Regions from separate parts of the Labrys sp. 22185 genome, predicted to be linked through region 2. Evidence: riboswitches for the same ligand, from Rfam matches in the RefSeq annotation. Region 2 holds a riboswitch; the other holds the start of a gene.
The links. A riboswitch is a leader RNA that binds a small molecule or an ion and turns the genes downstream of it on or off. The one in region 2 is predicted to bind cobalamin.
Positions count from the first base shown of each region.

Region 1 (5,129 bases), on a different contig from region 2:
TCGCGGGCACTGGAGCTGGCGTCTGGAAATTTTGCAGGATTTCCCAGCCTGCGCCGCCAGGGCAGGGTCGGAGATCCTGTTCAGCGCTCCACCGGCCGGAATCGCGGTCGAATCGCCGTGTGAGCCTTATAGTATGATAATTCTTAGCGCTTTGATCCAATCAAGATCGACGCCCTGCAACCATGAGTTGGGACTTGGTGCAAATCCGCAACAGCACCGTCATTTCTCGCGCCCGTGCTTGACACCCGCTTGGCTACATTCCGATCGGTGCGAACCGGCGGTGCCGGCTTCACCTCAGAAACGAGGCGAGGCCCTCTCGCTGGCTTCTGAAGCCAGCAGCGCCGCGCCTGCGCCGGTTTGCGCAAATATGCGGGAATGTCGTCAGCTCAGGGCGCCGTCCCCTCGCGCCCGATGCTCTCATAGCGGAAGCCGTGCCGCTTCATGTCTTCGAGCCGGTAGATGTTGCGCAGGTCCACGATCACCGGCTGCGTGAGCAGGTTCTTGACCCGCTCGAGGTCGAGCGCCCGGAACTCGTCCCATTCGGTGACGATCACCGCGACATCGGCACCATCGAGACAGTCATAGGCACTGGAGCGATAGCCGACATCGCTCAGAACCTTGTGGGCCTCCTCCATCGCCTGGGGATCATAGGCACGAACCTTGGCTCCCTTGTCCTGCAAGGCGAGCACGATCGGGATCGAGGGGCTGTCGCGCATGTCGTCGGTGTTCGGCTTGAAGGCAAGGCCGAGCAGGGCCACCGTCTTGCCGGCGATATTGCCGTCGAGGGCCGCGATGACGCGGCGGGCCATCGCCGCCTTGCGGGCATCGTTGACGCCGACCACCGCTTCCACGATGCGCAGGGGCACGCCATGCTCCTGGCCGGTGCGCAGGAGTGCCAGCGTATCCTTGGGAAAGCACGAGCCGCCGAAGCCCGGCCCGGCATGCAGGAATTTGGAGCCGATGCGGTTGTCGAGGCCGATGCCGCGCGCCACCTCCTGCACGTTGGCACCGGCCTTCTCGCACAGATCCGCGATTTCGTTGATGAAGGTGACCTTGGTCGCCAGGAAGGCGTTGGCGGCATATTTGATCAGTTCGGAGGTGCGCCGGGCCGTGAACAGCAGCGGCCCCTGGTTGAGATGGAGCGGGCGATAGACCTCGGCCATCACCTCCTTGGCCCGTTCGTCCTCGGTGCCGACCACGATGCGGTCGGGGCGCTTGAAATCCTCGATCGCCGCCCCTTCGCGTAGGAATTCGGGGTTTGAGACCACGCGGACATCGGCGTCGGGCCGGACCTCGCGGATCAGCCGCTCGACCTCGTCCCCAGTGCCGACCGGCACGGTCGACTTGGTCACCACCACCGTGAAGCCCTCGACCGCCGCGGCGATCTCGCGTACCGCGCCATAGACATAGGACAGGTCCGCATGGCCGTCGCCGCGGCGCGAGGGCGTGCCGACGGCCAGGAACACCACGGCTGCATCGCGCACGGCGGGGGCGAGCTCGGTGGTGAAGGACAGGCGCTTCTCGCGCACATTGCGCGCCACCAGATCCTCCAGGCCCGGCTCGTAGATCGGCATGCGGCCGGCCAGCAGGCCCTCGATCTTGGCCGGATCCTTGTCGACGCAGGTGACGACATGGCCGAAATCGGCGAGGCACGCCCCCGTCACCAGGCCGACATAACCCGTACCGATCATTGCAACGCGCATGACATCAATCCTGTTTGGGCGACTAACCCGTCAGAGGCGTGTCTACAAAAGGCCCGGCGACATGCCAATGACGAAAAAGGAAAAGCAGCACTGCGGGAAGGCCCAGCCGGAGCGCCTCTATGTCTCCAGCCGCAGCGACCAGCCGCGGGCAGAAGGCCTGAGATCGGCGCGCGCCAGCGGAGCGGCCTCGATGCGCCAGAAGGAACGAGGCTCGCTGCCGAGGGCATGAATGATCGCCGCGCGCAACACCGAGGCATGGGTAACGGCCAGCGTGAAGCCCTCGAACCGCTCGCCATCGAGCCAGGCGCCGACCCGCGCGATCAGGGCCGCAATGCTCTCTCCGCCATGCGGGCAGGCCTGCGGATCGGTCAGCCACGCCCCAAGCGCTTCGGGCTCGGCGGCGGCCACCGCCTCCAGGCCAAGCCCCGACCAGCGGCCATGGTCGCATTCGCGCAGTGCCTCGTTGATCTCGGGTTCGAAGCCGAGGGCCTGCGCCGTCTGGCGGGCCCTGAGCGCCGGACTGCTCAGGATGCGGGTCGCCTTGGCAAAACGCCACTGCAGGTCCCGGGCCGCCTGTGCCCCCCTTGCGTCGAGCGCCTCGTCGAGCGGAAACCCCGCCGCACGCAGTGTGGGCGTCGCGCCATGGCACAGCAGGGTCAGGCGTGGCGTCATGAAGGCATTTCCCCAAGATAAAGTCGCTTCCGGAATATTGACATATCCGTGACTTGGGCTCTTATGGAAGAGCTTTGCCAAGGGTGGGAAGCCGGTGGAATTCCGGCACGGTCGCGCCACTGTGAACGGCGGCGCTGCGGCGTCAATCCGGAAGTCAGACCTCTTCCAAGGCAGCATGACTCGTAACGGGACGCGTAATCCCAAGGAGCTTTTCATGACCACCGCAACTCTGGCACCCGTCGCCCAGCAGCCGATCGCCATCCCGGTCCGCGAGATCCTGCCCTGGGCGCTCTTCACCGTGCTCCTGGCCGTGCTCGCCATCTATTTCGTCGGCGCCGAACAGGGCGCAACCTCGCTTATTCCCGGCGTCTACATCCACGAATTCGTGCATGACGCTCGCCATCTGCTCGGCTTCCCCTGCCACTAGGGCGCTTGGACACACGACATGGTTAGATCGCTTTTGATCCGGGGGATGCTGATCGGCATCCTGGCCGGACTGTTTGCGTCTGGCTTCGCCTGGGTGTTCGGTGAACCCCAGGTCGACGCAGCCATCGCTTTCGAGGAAAGCCACGCATCCGAGCCGGCGCCCGCTCCGACAGCTGCGCCGGCTCCCGGCGCTGCGCAGACGACCGCAGCCCATGAACACGAGGAAGAGCCGGTCAGCCGGCCGGTCCAGGCCAGCTACGGGCTCGTCACAGGCATGGTCGTCTATGGCGCAGCGCTCGGCGGCATCTTCGCCCTGATCTTTGCCTTCGCGCAGGGCCGGATCGGCAGCCTCAGCCCGCGCGCAACCGCCGGATTGATCGCCGTCATCGGCTTTGCCGCCATCATGGTGGTGCCGCAGATTAAATATCCCGCCAATCCACCGGCCGTCGGCAATCCCGACACGATCGGCCTGCGCACCGCCTTCTATTTCGGCTTGATCCTGCTGTCCCTCGTGACGATGGCGGCGGCGCTGGGCACCGCGAACCGGCTCGCCGCCAGCCTCGGCCGCTGGAACGCCAACCTCGTGGGGGCGGCAGCCTATCTGGTGGTGATGGTGGTGGCCATGCAGATCTTGCCAACGGTCAACGACATCCCGGCTGATTTTTCGGCCACGGTGTTGTGGAAGTTCCGTATCGCCTCACTCGGCATCCATGCCGTGCTGTGGGCGACGCTGGGGATCGCCTTCGGCATTGCAGCACAGAAACTGCTGCAGGCCCCCGCTCGCCGCTGAAAAGAGGCCGGTCAACCGCGTCAAACGTCGCATTTTTACAACACTGGCCCGATTTCAGGCCGGTTTTCAAAATTTATTTCATTTCGCACTTGCGAAATGAACCGATGAGGATCACTTTAGGGGCGTGGCGGATGCGCCTTTGCGCTCCCCCACTGCCCTCCTTGGGCGTTTCCTCCCTAAGACTTGGGCCGCCATTTGGGCGGCCTCTTTCTTTTTCGGGTCAGCGGACCCCATATTTCAAATTCTGCAGCGGCATTTCGCCTTGATTAACCCCAGGGCAAAGCGTGCTCAGCTATGAACGCTTGGTTGCTCTCGCTTTCTGGTTCCAAGCCATTCCCATGGATTGGCTGAAGCGTTTTTGCGATTTGATGTGCTTCGTTCAAGTTACAAAACGCTCTTGCGTCCAAGCTCGCGCTTGCCCATTTGTGTTCACCCTCGCATAGTGTGTCATTATGGATCTGGACTCGCCCTTGTTTGATCGCATCCGGGTGCGCCCAAGGGCCGAAGAGGTCCAGCCGGCGAGCGTACGGCTATGCGAACATGCCGGTTGTCGGAACGCCGGCGAATTTCGCGCGCCCAAGGGGCGCAACCGCGAAGGCCAGTTCTGGCATTTTTGCCTGGAACATGTGCGCGACTACAACAAGACCTACAATTATTTCGCCGGCCTGCCGGACGACTCGGTGAGCGCCTATCAGCGCGATGCCGCCACCGGCCATCGCCCGACCTGGACGATGGGGGTCAATCCCTGGGCCAAGAAGCGCGGCGAAGGGCCGCAACCCGGCCCCGAGATCCATGACGGCTTCGGTTTCTTCGACGAGGATCACGGCTTCCGCCGCCCGCAAGGGACGCCCGAACCCGAGAGACGGCGGCTGAAATTGCTGGAGCGCAAGGCCCTCGACGCGCTCGATCTGCCGGAAACGGCCAGCGGCCCGGAAATCAAGGCGCGCTACAAGACGCTGGTCAAACGTCTCCATCCCGATGCCAATGGCGGGGACCGATCCAGCGAAGATAAATTGCGCGGGATCATCCAGGCCTATAATACGCTGCGTAGCGCCGGGCTCTGCTGAAGCGACGCATAAGAAGAGGATTGTCGGCTGCGCCGCCCTGGCGCCAGCCAAGGAAGGCATAATGACTGACGCAACGACACCGGCCAATCTGCCGGACATCATGGTTTCGGCCAAAAAGCTGTTTGGTTTCGATACGGATCTCGAAGTACCGGCCTATTCCCAGTCCTCCGACCACGTCCCGGACCTCGATCCCGATTATCTTTTCGACAAGCCGACGACCCTGGCGATCCTGGCGGGCTTCGCCCACAATCGCCGCGTAATGGTCACGGGCTATCACGGCACGGGCAAATCGACGCATATCGAGCAGGTCGCCGCCCGCCTCAACTGGCCCTGCGTGCGCATCAATCTCGACAGCCACGTCTCGCGTATCGACCTCGTCGGCAAGGACGCCATCGTCCTCAAGGACGGCAAGCAGGTCACCGAGTTCCGCGACGGCATGCTGCCCTGGGCCCTGCAGAACAACATCGCTTT
Region 1 is NZ_JBQEPH010000004.1:343,286-348,414, reverse strand. It holds gene ACTJKX_RS11580 (UDP-glucose dehydrogenase family protein) at 387-1,703, opposite strand; gene ACTJKX_RS11575 (histidine phosphatase family protein) at 1,821-2,375, opposite strand; cobalamin riboswitch at 2,413-2,559, shown strand; gene ACTJKX_RS11570 (CbtB domain-containing protein) at 2,590-2,802, shown strand; gene ACTJKX_RS11565 (CbtA family protein) at 2,821-3,591, shown strand; gene ACTJKX_RS11560 (J domain-containing protein) at 4,062-4,658, shown strand; gene cobS (cobaltochelatase subunit CobS) at 4,720-5,129, shown strand, end outside.
Region 1: it holds a riboswitch for cobalamin, as region 2 does, so the genes downstream of both, ACTJKX_RS11570 (CbtB domain-containing protein) here and ACTJKX_RS17965 (ribonucleoside-diphosphate reductase subunit alpha) in region 2, are expected to answer to the same signal.

Region 2 (5,129 bases):
CACGCCCATTTGTATTTGAGCGGCAGCAACTGATTCACGTCGGCACGGGCATTGATCATGCGCTTCTCGTCGACCGTGACGCGGCTGCCGTCGCGGTCGATGGAACCAAGGCCAGTGGCATTGTCAGGGGTCTGCGGCAGCGGAATTCGCGCGGCCGGCGAAGCGGGTTCGGACCAATCGAGCATCGTCATTATCCTGTTTTCCTTCGGCTTACTGGCATGCTTCGCAATCGGGATCGTGGATGGAACAGGCCTTGCCCCAGGCTTCCGATGCAGCCGGGTTCGGCTGAGCCTCGATCAGGATCGGCGCGGCCGCCCGCGGCACCGTGGCGGAGACGGCGTTGAGCTTGCCGTCGGTGCCCTTCAGCGTCGATTTCTCGACATGGGTGGCCGAGCGCGAGCGCAGGTAATAGGTCGTCTTCAGGCCACGCTGCCAGGCCAGGCGGTAGAGCGTGTCGAGCTTCTTGCCGGAGGGGTTGGCGATGTAGAGGTTGAGCGACTGGGCCTGGTCGATCCATTTCTGCCGGCGCGCCGCGGCTTCGATCAGCCAGGCCGTGTCGATCTCGAAAGCGGTGGCATAGAGAGCCTTGAGATCCTCGGGGATGCGATCGATCTGGCCGAGCGAACCATCGAAATATTTGAGATCGGAGATCATGACCTCGTCCCACAGGCCGCGCGTCTTGAGATCGCGGACCAGGGCCGAGGTCACCACCGTGAAATCCCCCGACATGTTCGATTTGACGAAGAGGTTCTGATAGGCCGGCTCGATCGATTGCGAGACGCCGCAGATGTTGGAGATCGTCGCCGTCGGCGCGATCGCCATGGTGTTGGAATTGCGCATGCCGACCGTCTTCACGCGCTGGCGCAACATGTCCCAGGCCAGGGTCGAGCTCACGTCGAAGCTGGCGCCCTCGCGCGCCTCGGCGAGCAGGCCGACCGAGTCGATCGGCAGAATGCCTTGCGACCACAGCGATCCCTCGAAGCTGGGATAGCGACCGCGCTCGGCCGCCAGATCCGTCGAGGCCGAGATGGCATGGAAGGATACGGCTTCCATGCTTTCGTCGGCGAACCGCACGGCGGCTTCGGAGGCGTAGGGCAGGCGCAGGGTCTGCAGCGCATCCTGGAAGCCCATGATGCCCAAGCCGACGGGCCGGTGCCTGAGGTTGGAGCGCCGTGCCTCGGGAATGGTGTAGAAATTGATGTCGATGACGTTGTCGAGCATGCGCATCGCCGTCGTCACCGTCGCCCTGAGCTTGTCGAACATCAGGCCGCTGGCATCGACATGGGCAGCAAGGTTCACCGAGCCGAGATTGCACACGGCCACCTCGTCATGGGAGGTGTTCAGCGTGATCTCGGTGCACAGGTTCGAGGAGTGCACCACGCCGACGTGACGCTGGGGCGAGCGGATATTGCAGGGATCCTTGAAGGTGATCCAGGGATGCCCGGTCTCGAACAGCATGGTCAGCATCTTGCGCCATAGATCCTGGGCACGGACCTGCCTGAAGACCTTCAGCTCGCCGCCCGCGGCGCGTGCCTCATGCGCCTCATAGGCGGCCTTGAAGGCGGGGCCATAGAGATCGTGCAGGTCCGGCGTTTCGTCCGGTGAGAACAGGGTCCAGGGGCCATCCTGCTCCACACGTTCCATGAACAGATCCGGCACCCAGTTGGCGGTGTTCATGTCGTGGGTGCGGCGGCGGTCGTCACCCGTGTTCTTGCGCAGATCGAGGAACTCCTCGATGTCGACATGCCAGGTCTCCAGATAGGCGCAGACCGCGCCCTTGCGCTTGCCGCCCTGGTTGACGGCGATGGCGGTATCGTTGGCGACCTTGAGGAAGGGCACCACGCCCTGGCTTTCGCCATTGGTGCCTTTGATATGGGCGCCGAGCCCACGCACATTGCTCCAGTCATTACCGAGGCCACCGGAATATTTGGCGAGCAGCGCGTTGTCCTTCACCGCCTTGAAGATGCCTTCGAGGTCGTCGGACACGGTGGTCAGGAAGCAGGAGGAGAGCTGGGCGCGCAGCGTTCCGGAATTGAACAGGGTGGGCGTCGAGGCCATGAAGTCGAAGGAGGACAGAAGATCGTAAAACTCGATGGCGCGGGCTTCCCGGTCGATTTCGCGTAGGGCCAGGCCCATGGCCACGCGCATGAAGAAGGCCTGTGGCAGCTCGAAACGCGTGCCGCGCACATGCAGGAAATAGCGGTCATAGAGCGTCTGCAGGCCGAGATAGTCGAACTGCAAGTCGCGCTCGGGCTTGAGGGAGGCTGCAAGGCGGGCGAGGTCGAAGCGACCGAGTTCCGGATCGAGCAGTTCGTTGGCGATGCCGACACGGACATAATCGTGGAAATATTCGGCGTAGCGGCTCGCCATCTCGGCCTGCGTCGCCTGGTCGGGACGGCCCGCGACGAAGGTGAGGGCTTCGCGGCGCAGCTTGTCATTGAGCAGCCGGGCGCTGACCTTGGCATAATCGGGTTCGGTCTCGATCAGGGTGCGGGCGGCGAGGATCGGCGCCAGCGCCAGTTCGTCCTGGCTGATGCCGTCATAGAGGTTGCGCTGCGTCTCGTTCAGCACCGTTTCGGCGTTGGTGTCGGCAAGGCCTGCACAGGCTTCGAGCACCAGGGCGGCGAGGCGCGCGTGGTCGAGCGGCAGCAGGGAACCCTCCGCCGTCTTCATGCGCAAAGCAGGGGTAGTGCCGGCCTGTGCCTCCGCCTTGGCGGCGCGCTCCAGGGCTCGTTCCTGGGCGTGCTGTTCGCGATAGAGCACATAGGCGCGCGCCACCTTGTGGTGCTCGCCGCGCATCAAAGCGAGTTCCACCTGGTCCTGGATATCCTCGATATGGAAGGTTCGGCCTATATCGGCGCGGCGGGTCAGGCCGGCGACGATCTGGGCGGTGAGGTCGGCGACGATGTCATGTACCCGGCGCGAGGCGGCGGCCGAATGGCCTTCGACGGCGAGAAAGGCCTTGGTCAGGGCCACCGTGATCTTCGAGGCATCGAAAGGCGTGACGCTGCCATTGCGGCGGATGACCTGGTAGCCCGGTTCCGAGGCCGGCTTCGCCCTGTCGGCGCTGGCAGCGAGAAAAGGCGTCTTTGTGGTCGTAGCAGTTTCGAGATCAAGAGACATTCGGCAAACCCCAATATGTTGGAGGCTTGGGCCGAGGAGCGCATTCCGCGCCGACGCAGGATGATGCGCCGCGAGCAAGGCGATCCGTCGGGGCACCCCGCCCGAGGAAACGATACGCATCCACAGGCAGGTCTCCTGGCTCGCGGGTCGTTGCGGACTGCCTGCCTTCCCGGGGAGGGCGGGGTAAACCCACCTCTCGGCCAGTGGCCAATCGACAGCCGCTCTCCGCTTACAGTTGCGGGGGCAGCCCCGGCTTTGCCCTAAGGCCTACCGGATTCCCTCTTAGCGCCGGAAGCGAATCCGACGACCTGTGAATACCGTATCTAGTATGCTTTGGTGTCTATGTGTCAATAGATGGTGTGTATCGCCCTTTTGTTCAATGGGGACAGAGGATGCCGGGGCACAAAATTCGTGCCCCGGCATACTTTTTCAGGCGGATGTCGCCACTCTCGCCGGAGCGATCTCTTCACGAAGTATACGGGCGGCGGCAACCATGTTGACGAGGGCGGGGCGGACCTCGTCCCAGCTTCGGGTTTTCAGGCCGCAATCGGGGTTGACCCAGAGCTGGTCGCCGGCGATCCGCTCCCGCGCCTTGGCAAGAAGGTCGCGCATTTCAGCCACGGTGGGGCAGCGGGGAGAGTGGATGTCATAGACGCCGGGCCCGATCTCGTTGGGGTAGCGATAGGCCCGGAATGCATCGAGCAGCTCCATTCTGGACCGATCAGTCTCGATCGAGATCACGTCCGCGTCCAGGCCGCCAATGGCATGGATGATGTCGTTGAATTCCGAATAGCACATATGGGTATGGATCTGCGTGGCATCGTCGACCCCCGAGGCGGCGAGACGGAAACAGGCGACGGCCCAGGCGAGATAGGCCTCCTTTTCGGCGTGCCTGAGCGGCAGGCCTTCGCGAATGGCCGGCTCGTCGATCTGGATGATGCGGATACCGGCCCGTTCCAGATCGCCGACCTCGTCGCGCAAGGCGAGGGCGATCTGCCGGCAGACCTGCTCGCGCTCGAGGTCGTCCCGCACGAAGGACCATTGCAGCATGGTGACCGGTCCGGTCAGCATGCCCTTGACCGGGCGCTTGGTCAGGGATTGTGCGAAGCGTGCCCATTCCACCGTCATGGCCCTGGGACGCGAGACATCGCCATAGATGATCGGCGGGCGCACGCAGCGCGAGCCATAGCTCTGGACCCAGCCATGCTTGGTGAAGGCGTAGCCGGCCAGTTGCTCGCCGAAATACTGCACCATGTCGTTGCGTTCGAATTCGCCATGCACCAGCACGTCGAGGCCGATCTTCTCCTGCCAGGCGATTGCCTGCCTGGTCTCCTCGCGCAGGAAGTCGTAATAATCGGCATCGCCGATCAGGCCCTTGGCATGGTCGGCGCGCGCTTTGCGCACGGCGCCGGTCTGCGGGAAGGAGCCGATGGTCGTGGTGGGGAAGGGCGGCAGACCGAGCCACTCCTGGGCCCGGCGACGCAGCGGATAGGGATGTTGCCGCTCGCCCATGGCCGGTGTGAGCTCGGCCATTCGGGCGGCGACGCCAGTATCGTGTATACGGGCGGATACGCGGCGGGCCGCAGCTGTTGCGTCCGATTGGGCGAGCTCATCAGCGACGGCCCGCCGCCCGTCGACCAGGGCTGTCGACAAGGTTTTCAGCTCGCCGATCTTCTGGACGGCGAAGGCCAGCCAGCTGCGGAGTTCGGGATCGAACGCGCTCTCGGCCTCGATATCGTAGGGAACGTGGAGCAGGGAACAGCTCGGGGCGAGGACGACGCGGTTGGGCCTGAGGGCTGCAACTGCCGGCTCGATGCGATCCAGCAAGGCGGTCAGGTCGCTCCGCCAGACATTGCGCCCGTCGATCACGCCCAGCGACAGCACCTTGTCCGCCGGTGCCCGTTCGACCGCCTGTCGCAACTGCGCGGGCGCCCTGACGAGATCGAGATGCAGGCCGGCGCTGGGCAGGCCGAGTGCCAGGTCGAGATTGTCGCCGAGGCCGCCGA
Region 2 is NZ_JBQEPH010000008.1:226,655-231,783, reverse strand. It holds gene ACTJKX_RS17970 (ribonucleotide-diphosphate reductase subunit beta) at 1-185, opposite strand, end outside; gene ACTJKX_RS17965 (ribonucleoside-diphosphate reductase subunit alpha) at 211-3,123, opposite strand; cobalamin riboswitch at 3,232-3,450, opposite strand; gene metE (5-methyltetrahydropteroyltriglutamate--homocysteine S-methyltransferase) at 3,553-5,129, opposite strand, start outside.